DNA from 4 places in the Thauera mechernichensis genome. Region 2 is predicted to be linked to each of the others. Evidence: predicted binding sites of a transcription regulator. Region 2 holds the regulator's gene; each other region holds the start of a gene.
The links. Region 2 encodes sigma-54, which starts transcription at its own class of promoters, with help from an activator protein. Its sites were predicted from a motif close to TGGCACGCTTNCTGCTNA; they were not measured.
Positions count from the first base shown of each region.

Region 1: the regulator sigma-54 is predicted to act here: its motif matches at 1,421-1,438, upstream of metK (methionine adenosyltransferase).
Region 3: the regulator sigma-54 is predicted to act here: its motif matches at 3,114-3,131, upstream of flgB (flagellar basal body rod protein FlgB).
Region 4: the regulator sigma-54 is predicted to act here: its motif matches at 3,383-3,400, upstream of nirB (nitrite reductase large subunit NirB).

Region 1 is NZ_JARQZE010000009.1:30,223-34,583, forward strand. Features, by position in the region: gene P7F68_RS13015 (lysophospholipid acyltransferase family protein) at 1-334, opposite strand, end outside; gene P7F68_RS13020 (lysophospholipid acyltransferase family protein) at 331-1,263, opposite strand; gene metK (methionine adenosyltransferase) at 1,527-2,690, shown strand; gene P7F68_RS13030 (calcium/sodium antiporter) at 2,860-3,936, shown strand; gene ahcY (adenosylhomocysteinase) at 4,160-4,361, shown strand, end outside.
Region 2 is NZ_JARQZE010000003.1:187,707-192,067, reverse strand. Features, by position in the region: gene P7F68_RS05895 (AsmA family protein) at 1-787, opposite strand, end outside; gene hprK (HPr(Ser) kinase/phosphatase) at 801-1,736, opposite strand; gene ptsN (PTS IIA-like nitrogen regulatory protein PtsN) at 1,705-2,190, opposite strand; gene hpf (ribosome hibernation-promoting factor, HPF/YfiA family) at 2,327-2,650, opposite strand; gene P7F68_RS05875 (RNA polymerase factor sigma-54) at 2,668-4,134, opposite strand; gene lptB (LPS export ABC transporter ATP-binding protein) at 4,157-4,361, opposite strand, start outside.
Region 3 is NZ_JARQZE010000002.1:284,398-288,758, forward strand. Features, by position in the region: gene P7F68_RS04215 (DNA topoisomerase IV subunit B) at 1-1,213, opposite strand, end outside; gene P7F68_RS04220 (flagella synthesis protein FlgN) at 1,297-1,782, opposite strand; gene flgM (flagellar biosynthesis anti-sigma factor FlgM) at 1,839-2,135, opposite strand; gene flgA (flagellar basal body P-ring formation chaperone FlgA) at 2,236-2,976, opposite strand; gene flgB (flagellar basal body rod protein FlgB) at 3,206-3,610, shown strand; gene flgC (flagellar basal body rod protein FlgC) at 3,622-4,026, shown strand; gene P7F68_RS04245 (flagellar hook assembly protein FlgD) at 4,065-4,361, shown strand, end outside.
Region 4 is NZ_JARQZE010000001.1:212,469-216,829, reverse strand. Features, by position in the region: gene rlmB (23S rRNA (guanosine(2251)-2'-O)-methyltransferase RlmB) at 1-278, shown strand, start outside; gene nirD (nitrite reductase small subunit NirD) at 286-624, opposite strand; gene nirB (nitrite reductase large subunit NirB) at 645-3,176, opposite strand; cobalamin riboswitch at 3,613-3,805, shown strand; gene bluB (5,6-dimethylbenzimidazole synthase) at 3,855-4,361, shown strand, end outside.

The DNA of each region.
Region 1 (4,361 bases), on a different contig from region 2:
GCAGCAGCACCGGCCGGCCGGCGGCGCGCAGCGCCTGCAGGCGCTCGAGGCCGTCGATGCGCACGGTGGCGCGCAGGCGCTCTGCGCTCGCCCACCAGGCCAGGCCGCGCTCGAGCATGCTGCGCCCGGTGACCGCGAAATGGCGGCGGGCGAGCGCGCGTCGCTCGGACTCGGACAGATCGGGGAAGCACAAGCGCAGATTGATCAGCACCACCTTGCGCCGCGGCACCACCAGCCAGTACAGCAGCCACCCGAAACCGCTTCCGATACGGGACAACAACGACAGCGGCAGCCAGTGCAGCAGCCAGATGAGGGCAATGACCACGCGGCTCACGACCTGCCCTCCGCATCGCCGCGGGGCGGCGTTGGTGAATCGGGTGCCGCCGCATCAGCAGGCGCGCCGGCAACAGGGACGATGTCCTCGCGTTCGCGACGCGGCCCCTTGTAGCGGTTATAGCCCCACAGGTACTGCTGCGGGCACTGCAGGATCATGCGCTCGACCTCGCGGTTGATGATCGCAACATCGGCCTCCAGCTCCCCGGTGAGCGCCTCGGTGGGCGCCTGCAGGCGGAACACGTAGCCCTCGCCGCGCGGCAGGCGCTCGGCCCAGGTGTAGATCACACGCACGCCCTTGACCGCAGCCAGGCGCGCGGCCAGCGTCATCGTCCACGCCGGCTTGCCGAAGAAGGGCGCCCACACGCCCTCGCCCGCGCCCGGCACCTGGTCGGGCAGCATGCCCACCGCCTCGTGGCTGCGCAGGGTCTTGACCAGCTTGCGCACGCCCGACAGGTCCGCCGGCGCGGTGCGCATCTGGCCGCGCGCGCGGCCTGCCTCCATCAGCGGCTGCAGCACGTCCTTGCGCGGCGGACGGTAGAGCACCGTGATCGGGATCTGTGCCGCAATGCACTGCGCGGTGATCTCGAAGCAGCCCAGGTGCGGGGTGATGAAGAGGATACCGGCGCCCTCGGCGCGCGCCGCCTCGACCAGATCCCAGCCCTCGGTGCGCACTGCGCTCGCCACCACCTCGGCCGCCGGCCGCCCCCAGATGAAGGGCAGCTCGAGCGCCTGGCGACCGGCCTCGACGATGGCTGCGCGCAGCACCGTCTCGTCCTCGCGACCGAGGGCGTTGAACAGGTTCTCGCGCAGACGGCGGGCATAGGACGGCGAGGCCTTGTAGGTCAGCCAGCCCGCCCAGCCGCCCAGGCGGTGGAGGCAGGCCAGCGGCAGGCGCGAGAGCAGACGAAAGAGGGATTGAAACAGCACGGGCAGGGTCCAAGCGGGGGCCGGCAGGGGCGCATTGAGAATGCCGGCACGGTTCACCAGCCCCGAATGCTTACACACCCCGCCGTCCCGGTCTATAATCCGTGCCCTACCGCCGAGTTAACTCGACAACTTGCAGGGCGGCATGGCAGCGCGGCTGCCGTACAAATACTGCTAAAGCGTCGGCTGCTCGACGAAATCCCCGGAGCTGGCCGCAGACGCAAGGCCAGAAAAACGGGGATTTTTGCTTTTCAAGGAGTAGCAGCATGGCAGAGTTCCTCTTCACCTCCGAGTCGGTCTCCGAAGGCCACCCGGACAAGGTCGCCGACCAGGTCTCCGACGGCGTGCTCGACGCCATCCTGGCCGAGGACCCCAAGGCGCGCGTCGCCTGCGAGACGCTGGTGTCCACCGGCCTCGTCGTGATCTCGGGCGAGATCACCACCACCGCACACCCCAACTATCGCGAGATCGCGCAGGACGTCATCCGCCGCATCGGCTACGACAACTCCGACATCGGCTTCGACTACAAGAGCTGCGCGGTGCTGGCGGCGATCAACCGCCAGTCGCCCGACATCGCCCAGGGCGTGAATAACGCCAACGACGACCCGCTCGACCAGGGCGCCGGCGACCAGGGCCTGATGTTCGGCTACGCCACCAACGAGACTGCCAGCCTGATGCCGCTGCCGATCCATTACGCGCACCGCGTGATGCAGCGCCAGGCCGAGGTGCGCAAGGACGGCCGCCTGCCCTGGCTGCGCCCGGACGCCAAGAGCCAGATCACGGTGAAGTACGTCGACGGCAAGCCGACTGCGATCGACACCGTGGTGGTGTCGACCCAGCACGACCCGGACGTCACGCAGGAGCAGATCCGTGAGGCGGTGATCGAGCTGATCATCAAGCCGGTGCTGCCGCCCGAACTGATGCAGGGCAACGTACGCTACCTGGTCAACCCCACCGGCCGCTTCGTGGTCGGCGGCCCGCACGGCGACTGCGGCCTGACCGGGCGCAAGATCATCGTCGACACCTACGGCGGCGCAGCCCACCACGGCGGTGGCGCGTTCTCGGGCAAGGACCCCTCCAAGGTCGACCGCTCGGCCGCATACGCCGGGCGCTACGTGGCCAAGAACATCGTCGCCGCTGGGCTGGCCGACAAGTGCGAGGTGCAGGTCGCCTACGCGATCGGCGTGGCACGTCCGGTGTCGCTGATGGTCAATACCTTCGGTACGGGCAGGATTGCCGACGAGCAGATCGTGGCACTGGTAGGCAAGCACTTCGACCTGCGCCCGAAGGCAATCATCCAGACGCTCGACCTGCTGCGCCCGATCTACTCGCGGACCGCCGCCTATGGCCACTTCGGCCGCGACGAACCCGGGTTCTCCTGGGAGCAGACCGACAAGGCCGCTGCACTGCGCGCCGACGCCGGGCTCTAAAATAGCGCCACGAACCGCACGCCTCTCTCCGGCGACGGAGGGAGGCGTCTTTTTTGATCACCGACCCACGACCATCGAAACACCGCCACACTCGACCGCGAACGTCCTTCCACGGTAACGGTCTTCCCCGCTCCCCTGCACCTCACATCACAACGCAAGATCCTTCCCCATGCTCGAACAAACCCTGATGTTCGTCCTCGGTCTCACCGTCCTCGTCATCGGCGCCGACGTGATGGTGCGCGGCGCCTCGCGGCTGGCAGTGTCCTTCGGCGTGTCGCCACTGGTGGTCGGCCTCACCGTGGTCGCCTTCGGCACCAGTGCGCCGGAGATGGCGGTATCGGTGGGTTCAGCCCTGTCGGGCAGCCCCGACCTCGCGATCGGCAACGTGGTGGGCAGCAACATCGCCAACATCCTGCTGATCCTGGGCATTTCGGCCCTGATCACGCCGCTGCTGGTCGATGAGCAGATCATCCGCCAGGAGATCCCGATCATGATCGGCGCCTCGGTGCTGCTGGTGGTGGTGGCGCTCGACGGCCGTATCGGGCTGCTGGAGTCGATCGTGATGTTCGGCCTGGTGATCGCTTACACCCTCTTCCTGGTCGTTCAGTCCCGGCGCGCCTCCAAAGCGGTGGAAGACGAATTCGCCTCCGAGATTCCGACCTCGAACTGGGACCGCCACTGGGCCGTACAGATCGCGCTGGTGGGGGTCGGCCTGGCGATGCTGGTGGTGGGCGCAGACTGGCTGGTGGATTCCGCCGTCGCCTTTGCGCGCGCCTTCGGTGTCAGCGACCTGGTGATCGGACTGACCGTGGTCGCGGTGGGCACCTCGATGCCCGAGATCGCCACCTCGATCGTCGCCGCCATGCGCGGCCAGCGCGACATCGCGGTCGGCAACGTGGTGGGCAGCAACGTGTTCAACATCCTCGCCGTGCTCGGCGTCACCGGCATCGTCTCGGGCGCTGGGCTCCCGGTGTCGGAAGCCGCGCGCAACTTCGACCTGTGGGTCATGCTGGCGGTGGCCTTCGCCTGCCTGCCCATCATGATCACCGGGCGCGAGATCGCGCGCTGGGAGGGCGGCGTGTTCCTCGCCTACTATGCCGCCTACACTGCCTGGCTGGTCCTGCAAGCGCAGCAGCACGCCAGCCTGCCGGCGTTCTCGAACGTGATGCTGGGCTATGTGTTGCCGCTGACCGTGGTCACGCTCATCGTCAGCATCGTGCGCGACAACGGCCGCACAAGCCGTTGACGCGTATATAATCTGTGCTTTCCGAGGAGCGCTGCGAGGCGCCCGCCGGCACTGCCGGCCGCGGCCCCCAGGCTCGGACCCCGCCGCCCGGCGGGTTGCAGTACAACGGCGCTCACCCTGCTAATCGTCTTCAACCCTGCCGGGTTCGGGATGCCGGGTGAGCCCTCGCAGCCAGTGTCGCTGCCCGCCCGCATCGCAGCCCGGCCATAGCATGGAGCTTCACATGAACGCTGTGGCTGACACCAACTTCACCGACTACGTCGTTGCCGACCTCTCGCTCGCCGACTGGGGGCGCAAGGAAATCCGCATCGCCGAGACCGAAATGCCCGGTCTGATGGCAATCCGCGAGGAATACGCCGCCAGCCAGCCGCTCAAGGGCGCACGCATCACCGGCTCGCTGCACATGACCATCCAGACCGCGGTGC
Region 2 (4,361 bases):
CGGCGTCTGCGCGCAGCGCCGCTTCGATCTGCCCCCGGGGCCGAATGCCGTCGCTACGGCCGAAGCGCACCGACAGGTCCGATAGCTCGACCACCTCGTCCTGGATGCTGATGCGGACACGCGAGTCGATTGCGATGTCCATGGTCGCGCTCATCCCGCTGCTGCCCAGCGTGAAGCTGGATTGCAGCGGGAAGGGGGCTCCCGGCCTGATCTCGCTTGCCTGAAGCTGGAGTTTGGTGAGTTGCAGCTGGGTGTTGTCGCGGAGATCGGTCCACGACACGCTCGCCCCCTGGATGTCGATGCCCCCAATCGCGAGTGCGAGTGCGCCGGCCGTCGTCGCGGTGTCGCCCCGGGGCGCTGCGGCTGGCGCGCTCCCCGCAGTGTCCGCGTCCGCCGTCGACCAGTTCGTACGCCCGTCGGCCGCACGCACCAACTTGAGGGCGAGGCCGTCGATGGCGATGCGGTCGATGTCGAGTTCGCCGCGCAGCAGCGGCAACAGGCGTGCGCGGGCCTGCAGCCTGGCAATGCGGGCAAAGGGGGCGTCGCCGAAACCTGGCGCATCGGCAAGGACGGCATCCCTTGCCTCGATGCCCAGCCATGGATAGAACGAGAGATTCAGCGTGCCATCGATCTGCAGCGACCGACCGGTGTGGCGCATGAACTCGGCGGTGATGCGCTCGCGGTGGTCGTTGGCGTCGAAGCGCAGTGCGATCCAGGCTGCAAGTGCAGCGACGAGCGCGATGAGGATGCCGATCGTGATCAGCAGATAGCGTATCGGCGTTCTCATCGCGCCGCCTGCATCAGTCTTCCGGCGGCGTCATCGCCCGCGTCTGGCGTTCGATGAAGTCCTGGGTCGAATCGATGCCACGCAATTGCAGGATGGTCGAGCGCACCGCCGCCTCGAGCAGAACGGCCAGGTTACGGCCGGCCGCAACCGGCAGCACGACGCGTGCAATTGCAACGCCCAGGATGTCCTGGACCTCTTGCTGCAAGGGCAGGCGGCTGGGATCGCCGGGGCCCGGCTGGCGGCGCTCGAGGTGGCAGATCAGGCGCAGGCGCATCTTCCGGCGGCACGCCGTTTCACCGAAGATGGTGCGGATGTTGAGAATGCCCAGGCCGCGCACTTCGATGAAGTCCTGCAGCATCTCGGGGCTGCGCCCCTCGAGTACGGTGGGAGCGATGCGCGACAGTTCGACGACGTCATCGGCCACCAGGCCGTGACCGCGGGAAATGAGCTCCAGCGCGAGCTCCGATTTGCCTGCACCCGAGTCGCCGGTGATCAGTACGCCCAGTCCGAGCACATCCATGAACACGCCGTGCAGCGAGGTCTTCTCCGCCAGCTCGCGCGACAGGTAGAGCCGCAACTGGTCGATCACGCTTGCCGATGGGTGGGCTGCGCTGAACAGTGCGACGTCGTGTGCCACGCAAACCCCATGCACGATATTGGGAACTTCGCAGCCGTCGGCGACGATCAGGGCTGGCGGGTGCGCGGAGCAGATCTCGTTGAGGTGGTGAGCAACCTTGTCGTTTGACTGGCGGCGCGCCCATTCGAGCTCCGCCGCGCCCATGACCTGCAGCCGTGTGGGGTGGATGAGGTTGAGGTGGCCGACGAGATCGGCCGGCCACATGCGGTCCTCGGCGACCGCGAGGCTCGCGCCGAGGTTGCCGCTGATGTGGTTCAGCTGCAGGTTGTCGCGATGCGCCTCATACAGCCGCGCGACGCTGGTCTGCCGCATCGGCGCCCCAGTTCATGAACATCTGGTGGATATGGTCCGCATCCGGCGCGGCTTGCAGCGCTTCGCGGAAGCCGCGGTCGCTGAACATCTGAGCCAGCTCGGAGAGCAGTTGCAGGTGGGTCTCGTTGGCTTGCTCGGGGACCAGCAGCACGAACAACATGTTCACCGGGCGGCCATCGGGCGAGTCGAACTGCACCGGGCTCGCAAGGCGCAGGAACGCACCTGCCGCCTCCTTGAGACCCTTGATGCGCCCGTGCGGAATCGCAATGCCCTGGCCGAGGCCAGTGGAGCCGAGGCGCTCCCTCGCGAACAGGCTGTCGAACACGGTGCTGCGCCCGATGCCCTGATTGTTTTCGAACAGCAGGCCCGCCTGCTCGAAGACGCGCTTCTTGCTGCTCGCGTCGAGGTCGACCACCACATTGGACAGTGGCAGGAGTTGGGATATCAGGCTCATTCGCTGGAGGGTTCGCGCAATATCGCAGGCATTCCGGTCGCAGGGTGCGACCGGCCGTCCCGGGGCATGCTGGCGCCGCGTCTTGGAAACGGGCGCATTATAACCATACCCCGGACGTGGGGCTGAAACGAAAGCGTCAGGCTTCGGGGGCCTGGTGCTTGATCGTCTCGTGGTTGTGGTCGGCCAGTTTCTGCTTGTACTTCTGCACCTGGCGGTCGAGCTTGTCGGTCATCGCGTCGATGGCCGCGTACAGGTCGGCATCATCGCTTTCGACGAAGATGTCCTTGCCGCGCACGTGCAGGGTGACCTCGGCCTTCTGCTTGAGCTTCTCGACCGAGAGGATCACCGCGACACTGGTGACGTTGTCGAAGTGACGGATGACGCGATCAAGCTTGGAGGTGACGTAGTCGCGAATGGCCGGAGTGACTTCGACGTGGCGCCCGGTGATGTTGAGATTCATGTTGACTCCTGTTTTTGTCAGATGGATTTGCGCAGGCTGACCGGCGGGATATTGAGGGATTCGCGATACTTGGCGATCGTGCGCCGTGCGACCACGATACCCTGCTGGCCAAGGACTTCGGCAATCTTGGCGTCGGACAGCGGTTTCTTGCTGTCCTCGGCGTCGACCAGTTGGCGAATCAGCGCGCGAATCGCCGTGGACGAGGCCGCTCCACCGGTGTCGGTGGCGACGTGACTACCGAAGAAATACTTGAGTTCGAACACCCCGCGCGGACTCGCCATGTACTTCTGCGTGGTCACGCGCGACACGGTGGACTCGTGCAGCTCGAGTTGGTCCGCGATCTCCCGGAGGGTGAGTGGTCGCATTGCCACCTCCCCATGATCGAAGAACTGCCTCTGCTGGTCAACGATGGCCTGGGACACCCGGAGGATGGTGTCGAAGCGCTGCTGCACGTTCTTGATCAGCCAGCGTGCCTCCTGCAACTGTCCGCTCAGGCCGCCACCCTGGCCGCGGTTCTGCTGCAGCAGGCTGGCATACAGGCGGTTGATGCGCAGACGCGGCATTGCCTCCTGGTTCAGGCTGACCGTCCACCGCCCGCGCAGCTTGCGTACGACCACATCCGGCAGTACGTAGCGCGTCTCGGCGTTCGAGTAACGCGAGCCGGGGTGGGGGTCGAGGCTGCAGATCAGGGCATGGGCGGCGCGCAGGGCTTCGTCGTCGCAGCCGGTCAGCTTCTTGAGCTTGACGAAGTTGCGCTCGGCGAGCAGCTCGAGGTGCTTGTCGACGATCTCGAGCGCGAGCGTGCGCGTCGCCGAAGCCGGCAGGGTACGGAGCTGCAGCGACAGGCATTCGCTGGGGCTGCGCGCGCCGATGCCTGCGGGCTCGAGGTTCTGTACGTGGCGCAGCGCGATGTTCAGGTCATCGACATCGACGTCGGCGTCGTCCGGAAGCAGTTCGAGGAGCTCATCGAGCGGCTGGTGAAGGTAGCCGTCGTCATCCAAGGCTTCGATGATGAAGCGCACGAGGGCGCGGTCGCGGTCTGACAGCGGCGACAGCGACACCTGCTGGTCGAGATGGTCACGCAGGGAGACGCCAGCCGCCTGCAGTTCCTGGTAATCGACGTCGTCGTCGTCCTCGCTGCGGCTCGATGCGCCGCTGCCGACATTGGACCAGTCCATGCCTTCGTCGGCGCTGCCATGGTCGGCATGGTCGCCGGCCTCGCTGTCCGCAGCGCTGGCTGGCGCCTCGGGGGTGTTTGCCTGTTGCTGTCTGGCCTCGTGCTCGGGGGGGCTGCCCGGTGGTAGCGGTGGTACGAACTCGACACCGTCGCCGTCGCTGCGCTCGAGCATCGGGTTCTCGAGCAGGAAGCGCTCGATCTCCTGGTTCAGCTCGATGGTCGACAGCTGCAGCAGCTTGATCGACTGCTGCAGCTGCGGCGTCAGGGTAAGGTGCTGGGAGAGCTTGAGCTGGAGGCTTGGTTTCATCGCTGTCGACGCGCGCGCGGATTCACAGGCGGAAATGCTCGCCCAGGTAAACCTGGCGCACCCTTTCGTTGTCGATGATCTCGGCCGGTTCGCCGCTTGCCAGTACCCGGCCCTCGCTGATGATGTACGCACGATCGCAGATGCCGAGCGTCTCGCGCACGTTGTGGTCCGTGATCAGCACGCCGATGCCGCGCTCCTTGAGGAAGCGGATGATCTTCTGGATGTCG
Region 3 (4,361 bases), on a different contig from region 2:
CGACCTTCTGCGCGCTCTTCTGGCGCGCTAGCGCCTGCTTGATCGAGAGTTCGGCGATGGCCTTGCCGGCCTCGACGTGGTTGTTGAGCCAGATCTCGAAGGGGTCGCGCAACTGGCTGGAGACGAGCTTGACCGCCTCGCGTGAGTTGAGCTTTTCCTTTACCTGGCCCTGGAACTGTGGGTCGAGCAGGCGCGCCGAGAGGACGAAGCTCATGCGCCCGCACACGTCCTCCTGCTGCAGCTTGACGCCGCGCGGCAGCAGGGTGTGGTGGTCGATGAAGGACTTCATGGCCTCGAACACGCCGGCGCGCAGGCCCGACTCATGGGTGCCACCATTCACCGTGGGGATCAGGTTGACGTAGGACTCGCTGGGCACGGCCGACTCGAACCAGGCCAGCGCCCAGGCTGCGCCTTCGCCGGGGGCGAAGCTGGCGTCGTCCTTGCCCGCGTACTTCTCGGCGGTGAAGATCGGCGCCACCGCCTCGATGTCGCCAGCGAGCTCCCTGAGGTAGCCGGCCAGGCCCTCGGGGTAGGACCAGGTCTTGGTCAGCACCGGGCCGCCGGCCTGCTCGATGTCGAGCCGCACCGCGACCCCCGACAGCAGCACGGCCTTGGAGCGCAGCAGGCGCTCGAGTTCGTTCATCGGCACGCGCGGCGACTCGAAATACTTGCCGTCCGGCCACACCCGCACCCGGGTGCCGGTCTGGCGGCCGCATTCGCCCTCGATGCGTACCGGGCTGATCGTCTCGCCGCCGTCGGCAAAGTCGATGCGGTGGATCTTGCCGTCGCGCTTCACCTCGACTTCGATGCGGGTCGACAGCGCATTGGTCACCGACACGCCGACGCCGTGCAGGCCGCCCGAGAAGGCGTAGGCCGAGTTGCCCTCGCGCTTGTCGAACTTGCCGCCAGCGTGCAGCCGGGTGTAGGCCAGCACCACTACCGGCACCCCTTCTTCGGGATGAAGGCCGACCGGAATGCCGCGGCCGTCATCGGCGACGGTGATGGAGCCGTCGAGGTGCAGGGTGACCTGGATCTTTTTCGCAAAGCCGGCGAGCGCCTCGTCGGCGGCGTTGTCGATCACTTCCTGGATGATGTGCGCCGGGCTGTCGGTACGGGTGTACATGCCGGGGCGTTCGCGCACCGGCTCCAGCCCCTTCAGGACTCGGAAGGACGATTCGTCGTACTGCTTTGGAGTGTCTTGCTTGCCAGCCATGCTGCGCGCCCGTTCGGTGTCACGAAGGGCGCAAGGATAGCAGAGAGCGCGTGGCTGATGAGACTGCAGGACTGGATAAATATTCAGGCACTACCGAGCATGCGGCCGCCGCCGGTAGGCTTGGAGAGGCCGTCGGCGTCGTACAGTTGCGGGTGGTTGGCGGCTGACAGCAGGATGGACAGGGCGGCCTGGTTGCCGGCCATGCGTTCGAGGATCAGCTTGCCGTTGAGCGCGTTGCGGTCGCGGGCCTGGCGGGCTGCGCTGACCAGTTCGTCCCAGCGCACCAGCACGCGCGGCAGGTTGCCGAAAAGCGTGCGCATGGCCGCGTCGGCGCTGGTGAGCGCGGCACGCCCCAGAAGGCGGCTGCGTTCATCGGTGAGCCGCTGCAGCTGTCGATAGCGCTCGTTCTTCTCGTTGGCGATGGCCAGCAGGGCGTCGGTGTCGCCTTTGATCAGCACGGCCTCCTCGCGGTCGAGCAGGGCGAGGAACTCACCCAGCTGGAGCAGTTCGGCCTCGACCAGGAGGGCGATGCGCTGGAGTTCTGCTGGCGGTTGGGCGGTAGTCTGCATGGGGTCGGGCCGGCGTGGGCAGGAAGTTCGCGTGCGCGAATCTTAACGCTCCTGGCTTAGCCGCGCGAACCCAGCATTTCCCTGACGCTGTCGAGGAGCCCGTCGGCAATCCGGCTGGCGTCGACCTTGAAGCGGCCCTCGGAGATGGCCTGGCGGATCTCGTCGACGCGCTGCATGTTGACCTCGGGCGTACCGGAGATCGTGCTTTCGGCCTTGCGCATGAGCGAGGCCATCGGCGAGATCTGGACGCTTTCGGCGCTGCTCTGTGCTTCGGTCTTCGCACGCGCAGTTGGCGCGCGGTTGTCCTGTGCGGGCGTGGGGACGTAGGCCTTGCCCGAGCTTTCGATCTTCATGATGGTTTCCAGGAACACTATGAGTCGAAAGGGTCTACGGCACCCCTTCGCTAAACTTTAGCGAATTATCCGCTATGTCGAAGCGTGTGCCCTCGCCGTATCAAAAACCCAGCATGACACCGCCGTCGGCACGCGCCACGCCGTGGACGATCTGTCCGCCAGGCAGGCGTACGCGGACGCGTTCTCCGGGCGCTGCGTCGTTGAGTGCCTGTCCTTCGCCGGAGACGGTGAAGCCTTCGCCCTGAGTGTACACCTGTACGGGGCGGCCGCGGCTGACCGCGTTGGCTTGCCGGAGCACGCTTGCGCGCAGCGGCATGCCTTCGGCTACCGCGAAGCGGGTGATGTGACCCACGGCCTGCTCCGGCGCCGAAAGGACGTTGTCCGGAAGGGCGCTCAGTTCACCCTCGCGGACTTCGACATCGACGGCGTCGAGGCGCTCCGATGAGCGCAAGGCCCGTGCAGCGACGAGGTAAGGGCCGAACACCTGCACCCGTGCCTGAACGTAGGCGGTCCACGGCATCGGCGCGTCGCAGCGGATACCCACGCTGATCGCACCCCACGGGCGCACCCCTGGCGGCAGGAAGGGGGCGATGCTGGCGCAGGCCGGCAGCCGGTTTGTCGGGTCGAAGCGGTTTACGCCGATACGGATGTCGCCGGGCATGCCCTGGACCTCGTGCTCCAGAAACGCCTGCACCGCGTGCTCGATCGGCTCCGAGGGCTGGTGGGCGGAGGCGGCCGTCGCCACGATCGTACTGGCGAGCAGGGCGCCGATGCAGCGGCCTGGGCCGCGTCCCGGCGTGCCCGGGCGGGCGCGAGGGAAAGAGGTCGCGGACGTGTTCATGGGTGGGATTGCAGCACGCTCAGAGGAACAGGGCAAGGCGGCAGCTTTTGCCGCGATGCGCGGGCAAGCGGCAAAGAAGGGCTGCTTTCCGCGGTCTTATCGCGAGAGTGGAGGCCCGCCATGCCTCGTAACATGGCTGGCATGAAAGCTGCGACCACGGGTTCATGGAAGCCCGCCATGCCGCATTCCCCCGTGCCGCGATGGTGCAGCCCGTTCCCGAGGCCATGCGATGAAGACCCTAGTCGACAACCAGTTCCGTTTCCACCAGACCGCGCTGAACCTGCAGGCGTACCGGCAGGAGTTGCTCGCCTCCAATATCGCCAACGCTGATACGCCGCACTTCAAGGCGCGCGACATCGACTTCAAGAGCGCCCTGCAAGGGGCGATGACAGCCGCGCGCAGCGGTGTCGCGCTCCAGACCACGCATGCCGGACACATCACGGGTGGTGCCTCCGCGAGCGCGGAGAACTACGCCAAGTACCGTACCGAGCTGCAGTCCTCGGTCGATGGCAACACGGTGAACATGGACATCGAGCGTGCCGCGTTTGCCGAGAATGCGCTGCGCTACGAGGCGAGCGTGACCTTCATCAACGGCATGCTGCGTTCGCTCAACACCGCGCTCACCGGTCAGTAAGGAGTCCAGCCATGAGCATGCTCAACGTCTTCCAGATCGCAGGTTCTGCGCTCAACGCGCAGTCGATGCGCCTCAACACCACGGCGTCCAACCTCGCCAACGCCGACAGCGTCACGACCGAGACCGGCGAACCCTATCGCGCCAAGCAGGTGGTGTTCGCCGCCCGTCCGGTCGCCGGACCCGGCGCGATCGGCGTCCAGGTCACGCAGATCGTCGACAGTGCAGCGCCGATGCGGCTCGTGTACGAGCCCAACAACCCGGCGGCAAACGCGGAGGGCTACGTCGAGATGCCCAACGTCAACGTCGCCGAGGAAATGGTGAACATGATTTCCGCGTCACGCTCGTACCAGAACAACGCCGAGATCATGAACACGGCACGGACCTTGCTCCAGAGGACACTGCAGATCGGACAGTAAGCCCGTCCGGCAAACGATGCCGCTAGCAGGAGCACACCATGACCACCGTCTCGAACAACCAGACTGCAAACAGCGTGCTGGCCAGCCTGGCCCGCAGCGAGCCCGTCCAGAAGCCCCAGGAAGACCAGCAGGGCCGTTTCCTCAAGCTGTTGACGACGCAGCTGAGGAACCAGGATCCGATGAACCCGATGGAGAACGCGGAGATGACCTCCCAGCTCGCGCAGATGAGCACGGTCGATGGCATCGAGCGGCTGAACAAGCTGGTGCAGTCCTTCTTCGATTCCCGGGCGTCGTCGGAGGGGCTCAATGCGGCGGCGCTGCTTGGTCGCGGGGTG
Region 4 (4,361 bases), on a different contig from region 2:
TCACCGTCACCAACCTCGCGCGTGCCCTGCGCGAGATGCAGGAGGCCGGCGTGTGGGTGGTCGGTGCCGCCGGCGAGGCCGACAAGACGCTCTACGACATCGACCAGAAGGTGCCGGTCGCCTGGGTGCTCGGCGCCGAAGGCGACGGCCTGCGCCGGCTCACCCGCGACACCTGCGACGAGCTCGCGCGCATCCCGATGCATGGCAGCGTCGAGAGCCTGAACGTCTCGGTGGCGAGCGGCATCTGTCTGTTCGAGGCCCGCCGCCAGCGCGGCTGAGGCCGCGTCAGGCGAGCGCGACCCACACCTCGTCGCCGCGCACCCTGACGTGGTGCGCGCGCACCGAGTGCTCGGGGGCCTCCAGGCATTCGCCGGTGCGCAGGTCGAAGTGGTTCTTGTACAGCGGCGAGGCGACGACGATGTGCTCGCCGAGGTTGCCGACCAGGCCGCGCGACAGCACGCTCGCGCCCGAGCGTGGGTCGATGTTGTCGATGGCATGGACGCCGCTGTCGCCGATGCGGAAAACGGCGACGTGGCGCTCATCGACGAGCGCGCACACGCCGGTGCCGGGCAGGATGTCGCCGAGCTTGCACACGGCGGTCCAGTTCAGTTCTTCGCTGCTCATGGGGGCTGTCCTCGCGGGGCTCATGCTTCCACCTCGGCGTTCTCGATTGCGGGGCGTTCCTCGGCGCGCGCCGGGCGGATCTGTCCGCGCTCCTCGACGAAGACGATGCGCTGATCGGCACGCGGATCGTTGACGAAGGTGCGGAAGCGCTTGCGAACAGCCGGGTCGGTGATCGCCGTCTTCCATTCGCACTGGTAGGTGTCGACCACGTGCTGCATCTGGCGCTCGAGCTCGTCGCCGATGCCCAGCGAGTCGTCGATCAGTACGGCCTTCAGGTAGTCGAGGCCACCCTCCAGGTTGTCGCGCCAGGTACTGGTGCGCTGCAGGCGGTCGGCCGTGCGCACGTAGAACATCAGGAAGCGGTCGATCAGGCGCACCAGGGCGGCCTTGTCGAGGTCGGAGGCGATCAGCTCGGCATGGCGCGGCTTCATGCCGCCGTTGCCGCACACGTAGAGGTTCCAGCCGCGCTCGGTGGCGATGATGCCGACGTCCTTGCCCTGGGCCTCGGCGCATTCGCGCGTGCAGCCCGAGACGCCGAACTTGATCTTGTGCGGTGCGCGCAGTCCCTTGTAGCGGTTCTCCAGTTCGATCGCCAGCCCCACGGAGTCATCCACGCCGTAGCGGCACCAGGTGCTGCCGACGCAGCTTTTCACCGTGCGCAGCGACTTGCCGTAGGCATGGCCGGACTCGAAGCCGGCGGCGATCAGTTCTTCCCAGATCGCCGGCAGCTGCTCGACGCGGGCGCCGAACAGATCCACCCGCTGGCCGCCGGTGATCTTGGTGTACAGGCCGTACTTCTTCGCCACCTGGCCGACTGCGATCAGCCCCTCCGGCGTGACCTCGCCACCGGGCATGCGCGGCACCACCGAATAGGTACCGTCCTTCTGGATGTTGCCGAGGAAGTAGTCGTTGCTGTCCTGCAGGCTGGCAAGCTCGCCCTTGAGCACGAAGTCGTTCCAGCACGAGGCGAAGATCGACGCCGCCGTCGGTTTGCAGATGTCGCAGCCCAGGCCCTGGCCGTGGCGCGCGAGCAGGTCCTCGAAACTCCTGATTTCGCCGACGCGGATCAGGTGGTAGAGCTCCTGGCGCGAGTAGGGGAAGTGCTCGCACAGGTGGTTGTTCACCGACAGGCCGAGGCGGGCCATCTCGGCCTTCATGACCTGGGTGACCAGTGGCACGCAGCCACCACAGGTGGCGCCGGCCTTGGTGCAGGCCTTGATCTCGCCGATGGTGGTTGCGCCTTCGCCGACCGCCGCGCAGATCTGGCCCTTGCTCACGTTGTTGCAGGAGCAGATCTGCGCGCTGTCGGGCAGGGCGTCGGCGCCGAGACCGGGTTTGGCCTTGCCGTCGCTGGCGGGCAGGATCAGAAACTCGGGGTCGGCCGGCAGCGCGATGCTGTTCAGTGCCATCTGCAGCAAGGTGCCGTACTCGTCGGCGTTGCCGACCAGCACTGCGCCGAGCAGGTGCTTGCCGTCGGCGCTGACGACGATCTTCTTGTAGACCTGCTTGCATTCGTCGGCGTAACGGAAGCTGCGGCAGCCCGGCGTCCTGCCGTGGGCGTCGCCGATGCTGGCCACATCCACGCCCATCAGCTTGAGCTTGGTGCTCATGTCCGCACCGCCGAAGGCGGCCTGGGCGTCACCTGCCAGCTGGCGGGCGGCGATGCGCGCCATCTCGTAGCCCGGGGCCACCAGGCCGAAGGTCTGGTCGCGCCAGGCCGCGCACTCGCCGATGGCGAGGATCGCCGCATCGCTGGTGCGGCAGTGGTCGTCGATCGCGATGCCGCCACGGGCGCCGACGGCCAGTGCGTTCTGGCGCGCGAGCTCGTCGCGCGGACGGATGCCGGCGGAGAACACGATCATGTCGGTCTCCAGGTGGGTACCGTCGGCAAACACCATGCGGTGGCGGGCGCTGCGGCCGTCGGTGATCTCGACCGTGTTGCGCTCGGTGTGCACCTGCACGCCCAGGGCCTCGATCTTGTTGCGCAGGATGCGGCCGCCTTCGTCGTCCACCTGCACCGCCATCAGGCGGGGCGCGAATTCGACGACGTGGGTCTCGAGGCCGAGGTCGCGCAGCGCCTTGGCGCACTCCAGGCCGAGCAGGCCGCCGCCCACCACGACGCCCTTGCGCGAGATCGCGCCAGCCGCCTTCATCGCCTCGAGGTCCTCGATGGTGCGATAGACGAAGCACTGGTCGCGCTCGCTGCCCTTGACCGGTGGCACGAAGGGATAGGACCCCGTGGCCAGCACCAGCTTGTCGTAGGGCAGGGTGACGCCGTCCTGCGTCGTCACCGTGCGTGCGCGGCGGTCGATCGCCGCCGCGCGGCTGCCCAGCCGAAGCGTGAAGCCTGCCTCGGCGAAGAAGCCGGGGGCGACCAGCGAGAGGTCTTCCGCCGTCTTGCCGGCGAAGAATTCGGAGAGGTGCACACGGTCGTAGGCGACCCGCGGCTCCTCGCACAGTACGGTGACTTCCGCACCGGGGATCTGCAGTTGCCGGAGTTCCTCGAGGAACTTGTGGCCGACCATGCCATGGCCAACGAGAACGATCTTCATGCTGGTATCACTCATTCGGCCCCGCGTTGGGCCTGGCGATACCTGGGCACGGGGTGAGTCCGGCTCAAGCATGACGGCCTCCGCGGGACGCGGTTCGACATCGGATGGAAATGGCCGACGACATACGTATTCGTATCCGCCGGCCCCCACCTGCGTTGGCGGAGGCAAGCCCTGTTCGCATCCTTGCGTGCTGGGCTGGTTTGCATTAAGCACGGACCGTGCCATGCACTTCAACGCCTTGAAAGCCCCGGATTGACTGGATCTGCCGCGATGGCAGATGCGCCGGGCGCACTGTGTTGGTGCGCCTGTCACCAAGCTGGTGCACCGTGCCGGGCGGCGAAGGGGGGAGTGAAGGGTGGAGTGAAGGGGCAGGCTCAATACCGCGGCACGAGCCAGCGCACAGGTGTCGCGAGATGGCGGGCATGTGGCTAGAATCTGGCCCTCTCGACTTCGAGGTGCCCGCGCTTTGCGCGGGAGAATCGGGAAGGCGGTGCCAATCCGCCGCGCGCCCAGCGCCGTGAAGGGGATTGTCCGGGCAAGGTTCGCCCAGCCACTGGTCGTCAGGATCGGGAAGGCGTCCGGACGAGATGATCCGCAGCCGGAAGACCGGCCTCGAAGTGTTTCCTGCAGCCGTCTGGTCGGCGGCTGCCCACTGCTCGTCGACAAGGGGACTACTTCATGAGCAGCCAGACCCAGGTGCATTGCGCACCGCCGCAGGACACCCGTTTCCAGGCCAACCCTCGGTTCAGCAGCGCCGAGCGCGACGCGGTGTATCGCGCCATCCACACCCGCCGTGACGTACGCGGCGAGTTCCTCCCTGACCCGATCCCGGACGATGTGCTGGCGCGCGTGCTCACGGCCGCCCATCACGCGCCCTCGGTGGGCTTCATGCAGCCGTGGGATTTCATCGTCGTGCGCGCGCGCGCGGTGCGCGCGAAGATCCATGCCGATTTCCTCGCCGCCCATGCCGAGGCCGAGCAGATGTTCGAGGAGGGCAAGCGCGCCACCTACCGCAATCTCAAGCTCGAGGGCATCCTCGAGTCGCCGGTCAATATCTGCATCACCTGCGATCGCAGCCGTCACGGCCCGGTGGTGATCGGCCGCACCCACATCGGCGCCATGGACGTCTACAGCGCCGTGTGTGCAGTGCAGAACCTGTGGCTCGCGGCACGGGCCGAGAACCTC